DNA from 3 places in the Pseudomonas sp. DC3200b2 genome. Region 1 is predicted to be linked to each of the others. Evidence: predicted binding sites of a transcription regulator. Region 1 holds the regulator's gene; each other region holds the start of a gene.

Region 1 (4,161 bases):
GATTACAAGCTGTCGGCCCTGGCGCCGCGCGTACCGAACATGGAACTCGAGGACGAGTTGCGCAAGACGCAGTCGCGCATCGTGTCGGCCCAGGCGGAATTGGATACCCGCAGCGCCAGCGACGGCGTGACCAACCGTCAATTGTTCGCCGGCTTGCCCCTGACCGCGCCCGAGCCGCTGATCGAGCCTACCCTCAACGAAGCGCCCCGTCCGGCGGCCCCGGCCACGCCTGCTCCGGCGGCGGTGGACCAGCGCCTGTTCGACTCCATGCGCTCCGAACTGTCCGGCCTGCGCGAGCTGCTGGAAGTCCAGCTTGGCTCTCTGGCCTGGACCCAGCTGCAAGGCAGCCGCCCGGAGCAGGCGACCCTCTGGCGCAAGTTGCAGCGCATCGGCCTGTCAGGGCCTCTGGCGCGTGACCTGCTGGCTCAGGTGGAAGGCATCGCCGAGCCGCGTCAGGCCTGGCGCATGTTGCTGGCCCACTTGGCCCGGATGATCGCCACGCCCCAGACCGAGCCTTTGGAAGAGGGCGGGGTCATTGCCATGGTCGGCCCGGCCGGCATGGGCAAGACCACCACCCTGGCCAAGCTGGCGGCGCGATATGTACTCAAATACGGCGCGCAGAATATTGCCCTGGTGAGCATGGACAGTTTCCGTATCGGCGCCCAGGAACAACTCAAGACCCTCGGTCGCATCCTCAATGTGCCGGTGACCCACGTCGATCCTGGCCAATCCCTGGCCCAGGCGCTGGAACCACTGCTACGCAAGCGCGTGGTGCTGATCGATACCGCGGGCCTGCAAGCCAGTGACCCGGCCCTCAAACTGCAGCTCGAAAGCCTGGCGGGACGCGGCATTCGCTCGCGCAATTACCTGGTGCTGGCCACGACCAGCCAGAAGCAAGTGTTGACGGCTGCTTACCATAGTTACAAGCGTTGTGGCCTCGCAGGCTGTATCCTCACCAAGCTCGACGAAACGGCGAGCCTTGGCGAGGTGCTCAGCCTGGCGATCAGTCATGATCTGCCGGTGGCCTACCTGACCGATGGCCCGCGTATTCCGGACGACCTGCATCTGCCGCGCAAGCACCAGCTGGTGAGCCGGGCGGTAAGCGTGCAGATGCAAGAGGAGCCCAGCGAAGAGGCCATGGCCGACATGTTCGCGGACCTCTACCACAGCCCGAGCAAGCGCGCGGGTTGAGGTGATGAAGATGAAATGCATGCGCAAGTGGTTGCGCGACAGTACGCCCAAGGGCGTGCTGCTTGGCTTGGAACCTACCTGCACCGCGCGCAGTGCCGGTTCGCCCCAGGGGCGAGCGGGCCGTGGTGTAGCCAGCGGCTTAGTGACAGGGTAAAGAACGAATGGGCAGCATGCATCCCGTACAGGTGATCGCGGTGACCGGCGGCAAGGGCGGCGTCGGCAAGACAAACGTGTCAGTGAACCTATCGCTGGCACTGGCCGAACTCGGCCGGCGGGTGATGTTGCTGGACGCTGACCTGGGCCTGGCCAATGTCGACGTCTTGCTGGGGCTGACTCCCAAGCGCACCCTGGCCGACGTCATCGAGGGGCGTTGCGACCTGCGCGACGTGCTCTTGCAGGGACCGGGCGGGATCCGCATCGTGCCGGCCGCCTCGGGCACCCAGACCATGGTCCATCTCAGTCCGGCACAGCACGCCGGGCTGATCCAGGCGTTCAGCGAGATCGGCGACAACCTCGACGTGCTTGTGATCGACACCGCCGCGGGCATCGGTGACTCGGTTGTCAGTTTCGTGCGCGCCGCCCAGGAAGTATTGCTGGTAGTGTGCGATGAGCCCACCTCGATCACCGACGCCTACGCCCTGATCAAGCTGCTCAACCGCGACTACGGCATGAACCGCTTCCGAGTACTGGCGAACATGGCCCAGAGCCCGCAGGAAGGGCGCAACCTGTTCGCCAAGCTCACCAAGGTGACCGACCGCTTCCTGGACGTTGCGCTCCAGTACGTGGGCGCGGTGCCCTATGACGAGACCGTGCGCAAGGCTGTGCAGAAGCAGCGCGCCGTCTACGAAGCCTTCCCGCGGTCCAAGTGCGCCCTGGCCTTCAAGGCCATCGCGCAGAAAGTGGATACCTGGCCGCTGCCGGCCAACCCGCGGGGGCATCTCGAATTCTTCGTCGAACGTTTGGTACAGCAAACCAGTGCGGGGCCTGTCTCATGAGCGCCAGTGGATACCGGATGTACAACAATGCCTCTCGTCAGTCACAGCAGCACGAGCTGATTGAGCGCTATGCCCCCTTGGTCAAGCGCATTGCCTACCATCTGCTGGCGAGACTGCCCGCCAGCGTACAGGTCGAGGACCTGATCCAGGCAGGCATGATCGGCCTGCTCGAGGTGGCGAACAAGTACGACTCCACCAAGGGCGCGAGCTTCGAGACCTACGCCGGTATCCGCATTCGCGGCGCCATGCTCGACGAGGTGCGCAAGGGTGACTGGGCGCCACGCTCGGTGCATCGCAACACCCGCACCGTGAGCGAAGCCATCCGCCGGATCGAAGCTCGAACTGGCCGTGACGCTAAAGATCACGAGGTAGCTGCCGAACTCAACATGAAGCTGGAGGAATACTACGCCATCCTCAACGATACCCTGGGCAGTCGCTTGTTCAGTTTCGACGACCTATTGCAGGACGGCGAGCACGAAGGGCTGCACGAGGACGGCGCCAGTGGTAGCGGCGAGCCGGCCAGGGGGCTGGAGGACGAGCGCTTCCAGCGGGCCCTGGCCGATGCGATCGCCAACCTTCCGGAGCGCGAGCGCCTGGTGCTGTCGCTGTACTACGACGAGGAGCTCAACCTCAAGGAAATCGGCGAAGTCCTGGGCGTGAGCGAATCTCGTGTCAGCCAGCTGCACAGCCAGTGCGCGGCGCGCTTGCGCAGCCGCCTGGGTGAGTGGCGCAGCGCGCGCTGAGGCGCGGCGGCGCAACAGGATTTGGGGTGCCGTCGGTGCGCGAAAGGGCGCTTGGCGGCAAAAATGAAAGAGAATGCTGGAACGGTGTGCCGGCTGTGTGATATCACCGCCCGCCACGCCTGCTCAGGCAGTCGTGTAAGTGTGCAAAACCGGATTCGATTGACTGCACGTCCCGGAGCGGGCGTGTTTGAGACTGCTTGGAGGTTTACTTGGACAAGAACATGAAAATCCTTATCGTCGACGATTTTTCGACAATGAGGCGGATCATCAAGAACCTGTTGCGCGACCTGGGTTTCACCAATACCTCAGAGGCTGACGACGGGAATACGGCCTTGCCAATGCTCCAGAGCGGCGGTTTCGATTTCCTGGTCACGGACTGGAACATGCCGGGCATGACCGGTATCGAGTTGTTGCGCCAGGTGCGCGCCGACGAGCGTCTCAAGCATCTGCCGGTGCTGATGGTGACCGCCGAGGCCAAGCGCGAGCAGATCATCGAGGCGGCCCAGGCCGGCGTCAACGGCTATGTGGTCAAGCCTTTCACGGCCCAGGTGCTGAAAGAAAAGATCGAGAAGATCTTCGAGCGTGTCAACAGCTGAGGCCGCATAGGGGGCGCCATGGAGTCCAGTAATCTGCCGTTGGGTGACTTTGAGTCGACCCTGAAAACCCATGCCCGCCAGTTGGTCGAAAGCCTGGAGAAGGGTCAGTTCGGCGACGCGGTGCAGCTGATTCATCAGCTGAACCAGACGCGCGATCGTGGCCTGTACCAGGAAGTGGGCAAGCTGACACGCGAGCTGCACAGCGCCATCGTCAATTTCCAGATCGACCCTCGCTCGCCGCAGGCCGAGGAGGTATCACAGATCACGGATGCCACCGAGCGCCTTGACTATGTGGTGCGCCTGACGGAAAACGCCGCCAACCGCACCATGGACCTGGTGGAGCAGGCCACGCCCCTGGTCCATGACCTGGGCGAGGAAGCCCGTGCATTGCGGGTAGACTGGCAGCGCTTCATGCGTCGGGAGGTGGATGCCGATACCTTCCGTGACCTGGTCAAGCGCGTCGATGCTTTCCTGGCACGCAGTGAGAGCGATGCCGGGCGGCTATCCTCAAGCCTGAATGACATTCTCCTGGCCCAGGATTATCAGGACCTTACCGGCCAGGTGATCAAGCGCGTCACCGCCTTGGTGACGGATGTGGAATCGAACCTGCTCAAGCTGGTGCTGATGGCCAGCCAG
Region 2 (4,161 bases), on a different contig from region 1:
TGGCAGTGGGCGCTTCCTGAAGCTCGAGACGGGGCTGCCCGGTCAGGGGCGCCGGTACCTCGGTGCTCAAGGGAAGGCCCTCGGCCTCCCATGCCAGCACACCACCATTGAGGTAGTGGTAGCGGCCATGCCCGATCACATCCAGTAGCCAGATGAATCGACCGGCCCAGCCACCGCCCTCGTCGTCATAGACCACGTAGGTCATCTCCGGGCCATGTCCAAGCTCGGCGAACAGCTGCGTGAGGCTGTTGATATCGGGCAGCAGCCCAGGGGCAGGGGGCTTGCCCAGTTGCGTGCGGGCCGGGGCGACGAAACGCGCGCCGGGAATGTGCCCGGTGGCATAGCGGGCCGCACTGGTGAGGTCGACTATCACCAGGCCTGTGGCGTCGAGGCGCGCGGCCAGTTCGGCGGGTTCGATGACCAGGCCTAGGCCGGAAAAGTCTGCCATTCAAGCGTACCCTCGGGTTGATTCAGGCGGCGATTGTAGCGCAACGTTCAACGGCTGCGTTGGCTGAACACTGATAACGCACGCTCGATGCACTGGGCTGTCTTGGTGAAGGCCTGGACGCTTGTCTCGGCCATGGGCAGCCCGCCCTGGTCTGCCAGAAGGAGCATCAGGACGCGGTCCTGGCTGGTGATCGAGCGCAACAACAAGTGTTCGCCTCGGAACATGACCCGCAGGCTTGCCGGTATCAGGCGAGAGAGCGAAACGTTGTTCTCCGGCGTCAGGCGCAACTGCCCTGGCCGTTCAACCAGGCGTTGCAGCAGCGGGGCGTGGTTCAATGCCATGCTCAGCTCGCTGGCCGCCTTGGGCAACCCGACGATCTGATGGACACGCAGGTTGGCCTGCGCCTTATCGACCATCAGCAAGGCGATCCGCCGCATGCCGCAGGCTTCCAGCGCTTGCATGGCCACCCCGGTCAGGTGCAAGGCGTTGTTGAAAGGGCTGGGCTCGCTGATCAGGGTGGTGCAGAGGTGTCGCCAATGGGCGATGGCTTCGGCGCTTGGGCCCGCCGCCGGCATCAGGCCCGGATGCAGGCGCCGCTCGGTAAGCGGCCAGGGCAGCGTCGCCGCCGGGTGCCAGACCCCCGGCGCGGCGTGTATCCGCGCGCTTTGCACCGCCTGCAGGTGGGTCTGCTGCTGGACCTGTTCCAGCGGCGCCTGGGTGTAGAGCGCGAGCAACTGTTGCCAGCGCAGCACATGGGGCACGCCCCAGCCTTGCTCGCAAGCCAGCGCCAGGCCATTGGCTAACAGTATGGTGGTGGCGGGCTGGTTGAACCAGCGATACAGGTCCGGGTTGGCATCCAGCTGCCGCTGCTGGCCAAGTGGGTCATCCTCATGCCGTGCGATAAGCATGGCCTTGGCCAGCGAACGACGCTCTTCGGTCATGGCGCGATAACCCTGGCGCACCCATGCTGGCAGGCGCCAGTACTCGGCCAGTGCCATGCACAGTTCCAGTACGCGCACACCGAACAGTTCGCGCTCCACCCGCGCCGCATTCTCGCCCTTGTGCAGAACGCGCAGGTCCCATTCCTCGAACAGCTTCGGTTCTGCCATTGCCAGGGGCCACAGGGGCGCCAGGAACAGAAGGCTGCCCCAATGGATCTCCTGCCACAAGCGGGCCAGCCGGGCGGCGAAGAAACCGCTGGCCTGCTGGCTGGCGTGTTGGCTGACCAACTGCAACTGGCGCAGGGGCAGCGGTATGGCGTCGGGCTCCAGGGCCGGCACCCGAGCAAGTAGTTCCCCAGTGCGGGCCAGGCCGAGGCGGTTGATGGCGATTTCCAGGCTCTCGGCCGGTTCGGCCAGGGTACCTCCGGCCAGGAGGTTGGCTTCCCGGATCACATTCAATACGAGCGCGGGGCTATGCTGCATGGAGTCGGCAATGTCACGCAGCGAGCTGCGGCTATCGTTCAGCACACGGCACACCTGTTCATGACTGACCTTGGGGACCGGGATGCGCACATTGCCCAGGGTTTTGATCCAGGCTTCGATATTCTGCTGTCGGACTGCTGACATAAGGCTCGGCGCTCGCTCGAACGGTTTTCAGGTTTATACGCCAAGGTGGCCTAATGTGCCCAAGGGGCGTCAAGAAGCTGCACACAAGGCCGATCTAGACAATATGAACGTCGCTTCCTTGCCTGCTTCCTCTGGTGCAGCGCTGGCTAACGGACTTTTCGTACACAACCTAACGAATCGTCACTATAGTCTGGCGCAGTTCTGCCGATAGGTAGAAGCAGAGATTGAAACGGCCCCGTGCCAGTTTTCCCACGTTTCGAAGTGTCCTGACCTATGGCTAAAATTATCGGCATCATCGTCGTATTCGCGAGCGTGCTCGGCGGATACGTTCTTTCCCACGGCCAGATCGCGGCCCTGATCCAGCCTTTCGAGGTCATGATCATCGGCGGTGCCTGCCTTGGCGCATTCCTTCAGGCCAACCCTGGCTCGATGACCATGCACGTCCTCAAGAAATCCTTGAAGATGTTCAAGTCTCGGTTCACCCATGCCTTCTACCTAGAAGTGCTTGGCCTGGTCTACGAGATCCTCAACAAGAGCCGCCGTGAAGGCATGATGGCGATCGAAAGCGATATCGAGGACGCCGCCGCGAGCCCGATCTTCGCCAAGTACCCGGCCGTACTCAATGACGCCCGGATGACCGCGTTCATCTGCGACTACCTGCGCATCATGTCCTCGGGCAACATGGCGCCTCACGAACTGGAAGGCCTGTTCGACATGGAACTGCTGAGCATGAAGGAAGAGCTCGAGCATCCTTCCCACGCTGTTCAGGGCATCGCCGACGGTTTGCCTGGCTTCGGTATCGTGGCCGCGGTACTGGGGATCGTGGTGACCATGGCGTCCTTGGGCGACGGCGACAAGGCGGCCATCGGTATGCACGTCGGCGCGGCGCTGGTAGGTACCTTCCTCGGTATTCTCGCAGCCTACGGCTTCTTCGGGCCCCTGGCTTCCTGCCTTGGCCATGATGCCAAGGAAGAAATGAACGTGTTCGAGGCCATCAAGGCCTCGCTGGTGGCCTCGGCCTCCGGCATGCCGCCTACCCTGGCGGTGGAATTCGGACGCAAGGTGCTGTACCCGGCCCACCGTCCGAGCTTCGCTGAGCTGGAACAAGCAGTACGCGGTCGCTAAGCCATGGAAAATAATCAGCCGATCATCGTCAAGCGCGTAAAACGCTTTGGCGGCGGGCACCACGGGGGTGCCTGGAAAATTGCCTTCGCCGACTTCGCAACCGCGATGATGGCCTTCTTCCTGGTGCTGTGGTTGTTGTCCAACGCCACGCCCGAGCAGAAGCTTGCCATCGCTGGTTACTTCAAGGACCCGATCGGCTTTACTGAAAGTGGCTCGCCCTATGTGATCGACCTTGGCGGGTCGCCGCAGCTGGCGCCGGACCACACCCTCAACCCGGAAGCCAAGGTGGCCCCGCCCAAGCCTGAGGCGGAGAACCAGGTCACTCCGGACGAGGCGCAGAACATCGCTGAGAAGGTGGAAAAGGACCGTCTCGAACTCCTGTTGCAGGAATTGCAGAACAAGGTGGACGAGAACCCTCAATTGCAGAAGTTCAAGGACCAGATCCTGTTCGAAATCACCCAGGATGGCCTGCGCATCCAGATCATGGACGCGGAGAACCGGCCGATGTTCGACCTGGGTAGCGCGCGCCTGAAGCCTTACTTCGAGGACATTCTTCTGGCGATGGCCGATACCATCAAGGAAGTGCCGAACAAGGTCAGCATCAGCGGCCACACGGACGCCAAGCCCTACGCGGCAAGCGCGGACTTCGGCAACTGGGAATTGTCGGCCAACCGTGCCAACGCGGCGCGCCGCGCTCTGGTGGCTGGCAGCTATCCGGAAACGCAGATTGCCCGAGTGGTGGGCTACGGCTCATCCTCGCTGTTCGATCGCAAGAATCCGTTGAACCCGGTCAACCGTCGTATCGATATCATCGTGCTGACCAAGAAGGCCCAGCGCGACATCGAAGGTGAGCAACCAGACGAGCCGGCGGCGCCCCCAGCCGCGCCAACCGCTCCGGCACCCGCCACGCCAACGCCTGCCACGCCTGGCGCCGCCGCTCCGGCGGCCGGTGCCGGGGCCAACGATGTGGCCGGACGGGCCCCGACCGTACAACCTCGGGACCTGCGGGAAAAACTGAAC
Region 3 (4,161 bases), on a different contig from region 1:
ATGGGCACAACGGTACGCTCGCGGTCGCCGTAAAGGGCAACCAGACATTCCTGAAAAGCTACGACTACGATGCCCAGGGCCACCGCTTCGAGCTGGTACTCAACGGCAACCATGCAGGGCAGCTCGATCAAAGCAATGTGCTGTTTGCCCCGGTGAGCGTCCTCGGCGGCAGCGGTGGTGACACCCTCCAGGGCTCGGCGGTCAAGGAAGTGCTCTTGGGCCTGGCTGGGGCTGACCGCTTGAACGCCGGCGCCGATGACGATGTGCTCATCGGCGGCGAAGGCCGCGATTTGCTTACCGGCGGCAGCGGGCGGGATGTGTTCCGCTTCACCTCGTCCACGGATAGCTACCGGGACGCCAGTGCCAGCCACGCCGACATCATCACTGACTTCGACGCCTTCGAAGATCGCCTGGACGTCTCTGCCCTGGGCTACACAGGGCTGGGCGATGGCCGGGACGGTACGCTCCAGGTGAGCTATAACGCCGCCTTGCATCGCACGTTCATCAAGGATCTGACCCCGGACGCCCAAGGCCAGCGATTCGAGGTATCCCTGGCGGGAGACCTTGAGTATGACCTGGATGCGTCCAATTTCCAGTTCAGCGAAGGCGCGCCGGCACTGGTGGCCCTTGGTGTGCAGGAGGAGTACGTCTGAGCCGGTTCGGCAGCTTCGCTACCTTCCACGGCGAGTGGCCGATAAGCCACTCGGCCCTCCCTGGTGGGCGCTTGCGAAGCAAGCGAGCTTCCGGCAGTTCGGGGCCTGCCGCGGCCTCACCCGCTGGCCCTATCCTCGTTTCTACACCTTGAACCGCCCGGCCAGATCACTGAGCCCGGCGGCCAGGCGCGACAGTTCCTGGCTGGCGGCATGGGTCTGTTCCGCGCCGGCTGAGGTACGGATGGAGAGGTCGCGGATACGGACCAGGTTACGGTCCACCTCCCGGGCAACCTGAGCCTGCTCTTCCGCAGCGCTGGCAATGACCACATTGCGTTCGTCGATCGCAGCCACCGCATGAGAGATCGCGCCCAGGGCATCGCTGGCGGCATGAGCCTGCTCCTGGGTCTGCCTGGCCTGATCGGCGCTGGTCAGCAGCGCGTCCACGGTCTGGGTGGTACCTGCCTGGATGGTCGCGATCATGGATTCGATCTCACGAGTCGACTCCCCGGTACGACTGGCCAGGGAACGTACTTCGTCGGCTACCACGGCGAAGCCACGCCCGGCTTCGCCTGCCCGGGCCGCCTCGATGGCCGCGTTCAGGGCCAACAGGTTGGTTTGCTCAGCGACGGCGCGGATCACATCCAGTACCCGGGTGATGTTATGGGCCTGGGAAGCCAGGGTACGAGCGTGTTCGGAGGCGCCCAGCACGTTGTCCGTCAGCGAGCCGATCGCCGACAGGGTGTCGCCCAGTTGGCCTTGGCCACGTCGCGCGGTTTCGCTGGCCGAACGGCTTTGCTCGGAGGCTGAAACGGCATTGGTCGCCACCTGGTCCACCGCCTGACTCATCTCGGTGACGGCCGTGGCGGCCATCTCGATCTCGTCGTTCTGTTGGGCAAGCCCCGTGGCGCTCTCGCTCATGACCGCGCTCATCTGTTCGGTGGACGAAGCCAGTTGTTGGGCGGACTGCATGATCTTGTCCAGGGTCTGGCGCAGAGTGCCTTGCATCGAGGCCATGGCTTGCAGCAGAAGCGCCGCCTCATCGCCGCCGCGGGTGTCAAGACGTTCGGTGAGGTCGCCCGAAGCGATGGACTGGGCAGCCACTACCGCGGCCTCCAAGGGCTTGGTCAGGCTACGGGTGAGGCGCCAGGAGAGCAGTACGGTCAAGCCCAAGGCCAGGAAAACGGCCGCCAGGGTAACAGTGCGAGACTGTGCATAAAGGGCATCTTCACGCTGGTCGTGCGCCTGGGATTCATCTAGGTTCTGTTGCTGCAACGCGGCGGACAGGTCGTTCATTCGGGTGCCCGCTTCGGTCATGGCATCCACGACCATGCGGCGCGCGCCGTCTACGTCCCCGGCCAGTACCAGCGCTTCCACCTGGTGGGTTTGCTGCAGATAGTCGCGATACAAACGGGTAAGCCCTTCGTAGCTGGAACGTTCGTTCTCGCTGCCCACCATCGGGCGGTAGGTTTCGAACAGACCGTCCAGCTTGCCGCTGATCTCACGGATGGTCGACTGCGTTTGCGCCGCGGCAGCAGGCACGGCCACCAGACGGAGAACCTGAAGGCGCAAGCGTGCCAACTGCAAGGCGATGGCGTCACTGGTAACGATCCCCGGTACCCCTTCGCTGGTTACCAGCTTGGCCTGGGTACGGATGTTGGCCATCTGATAAAGGCCGAACAGGCCAAGGGCAGCCAACACGGTGGCGATAACACCGAAGCACAAGATGCTGCGCTTGGCGATTTTCAGGGATCGTAGGTTCATGGGAGGTCCGTGGCTGGAAGGGGCATGGCGCCGGTCTGCCTGGTTAGCGGCACGGAAAAGAAAATATTTAGCCGCGCCAGCCGCGCGCGGCTGAACGGGCTTCGCAGGCCCGTTGCTGTGTGACCCTCAGCCCTCTACCAAGGCTCGCAATAACCTGACCGCGCTGTCCGGGCTACTGAGCACGGGCCCGGCGAACGCCGCTTCGCAGGCCGATACCGCGCTGCTCATGGAAAACTGCGCCAGGCAAAGCACATCGTAGTGGCCACGCAGCTTACCCGCCGTGGCAGCGATCAGTTCGTCGTGCCGAGTGACGTCTCCGGCCTGGAGCGCGGCGAGGGCGCCCTCGCAGAGCACAGGGCTTACCTTTGGCTGGGTAGCGCCGATGCTGGGGCCTGCCTGAGCGAGCGCGACGCTCTGGGCGGCAAAGTCCGCGGCAATAGCGTCCGCCGCGGGCCCGAAGGTGGTCAGCGCGGCGATACGCGACCCTATGTTCAACGCCTCGCGCACCATGGCCTCGTTGGGCTTGAGCATGGGAATCCGGTATCGCCGCTGGCAGCTGGCGATGGCATCGGGATAGGAAGAGCACGTGAAGAGCACCCCGTCGGCATCAGCGCGGACCGCGTGCTCGGCCAAGCGCCAGAGCCGCTCGGTCAATGCAGGCGTCACGTGCCCTGCCGCATTGGCATCCACGGACAGTGAATCGTCCCAGAGGTTGAAACAACGGGCCTGGGGCCATAGACGCGCAAAGCCTGCATTGACAGGGTCCATTGCCAGCCGAGTCGCATGGATCAGAAATATACGCTTCGTGCTCATGAAAGCTCCCTGGCGACCCTCTGTCGCTCCTGAATAGATGCTCCCCGCGGTTCGCCTGCTTAGCCACCGGGCCCGGGCTGATGAGGCGGGGTTACCAACGCACGTTAAAGATTGTTTCCAGCTCCCGAATCGCCGCTTCGCTCAATGGGGCGGGTCGCGGTCGCACTTGCAGCCACAGCCGTGCCGTTTCCTCCAGCTCTTCCATGGCGAAGCTGGCTTTGCTGACAGAGGTTTCCCAGATTACCGGCCCCAATCGTTCGAGCATGACCCCACGCACCTGGGCCGCCAGGGCCGCCACCTCGTCGGCGACCTCGGCCGCACCCGGTCGACGATAAGGAACCAGAGGAATTCGACCTACCTTCATCACCTGGTAGGGCGTGATAGGCGGCAGGATGGCTTCCTCGCGCCAGCAACCGGCGAGCGTCAAGGCTACCAAGGCCGTGGCGTGGGAATGCACCACAGCCTGGGCCTGGGCATTGTTTTCGTAGATGCGTCTATGCAACGCGAGTGTTTTCGATGGCCTGTCGCCCGATACCCATTCGCCGGCCGAGGAGACCTTGGCAATGGCGGCCGGATCAAGGCGTCCCAGGCACGCATCGGTCGGAGTGATGAGCCAACCGTCTTCCAGCCTGGCGCTGATGTTGCCGGCGCTTCCTACGCAATAACCCCTTGCGTACAGGCTTTGGCCGGTATCGCAAATCTCTTCGCGGAGCTCGGATTCGGTACTCATCGCCATCCTCGGGCTGTGGTGACGTTGGCCACTGAGCACCGTCACGCTTGAACACAGGGTGAGCTTATCAGTTTTTCAAAATAACGAAATACAATTTAGTATCTGCGAGTTTTACTTGAAGAGATGGCGACAGGCCTTTGACGAGAGCGTCTCGATCAGATAATCGGTCCCAAGAAGCTAACCGTCTGTCCGTGCAGGAGTTTC

Evidence for each region. Region 1 encodes FliA, which starts transcription of late flagellar genes. Its sites were predicted from a motif close to CTAAAGTTTNNNNNNNNNNNGCCGNTAA; they were not measured.
Region 2: the regulator FliA is predicted to act here: its motif matches at 2,200-2,227, upstream of motA (flagellar motor stator protein MotA).
Region 3: the regulator FliA is predicted to act here: its motif matches at 2,458-2,485, upstream of ACP691_RS19320 (methyl-accepting chemotaxis protein).

What each region holds. Positions count from the first base shown of each region.
Region 1 is NZ_JAFCTA010000001.1:1,018,180-1,022,340, forward strand. Features, by position in the region: gene flhF (flagellar biosynthesis protein FlhF) at 1-1,191, shown strand, start outside; gene fleN (flagellar synthesis regulator FleN) at 1,353-2,186, shown strand; gene fliA (RNA polymerase sigma factor FliA) at 2,183-2,929, shown strand; gene ACP691_RS04910 (chemotaxis response regulator CheY) at 3,151-3,525, shown strand; gene ACP691_RS04915 (protein phosphatase CheZ) at 3,544-4,161, shown strand, end outside.
Region 2 is NZ_JAFCTA010000004.1:442,931-447,091, forward strand. Features, by position in the region: gene ACP691_RS14715 (rhodanese-like domain-containing protein) at 1-448, opposite strand, end outside; gene ACP691_RS14720 (HDOD domain-containing protein) at 496-2,016, opposite strand; gene motA (flagellar motor stator protein MotA) at 2,290-3,141, shown strand; gene motB (flagellar motor protein MotB) at 3,145-4,161, shown strand, end outside.
Region 3 is NZ_JAFCTA010000007.1:159,517-163,677, reverse strand. Features, by position in the region: gene ACP691_RS19325 (M10 family metallopeptidase C-terminal domain-containing protein) at 1-653, shown strand, start outside; gene ACP691_RS19320 (methyl-accepting chemotaxis protein) at 795-2,414, opposite strand; gene ACP691_RS19315 (aspartate/glutamate racemase family protein) at 2,541-3,227, opposite strand; gene ACP691_RS19310 (aldolase) at 3,319-3,957, opposite strand.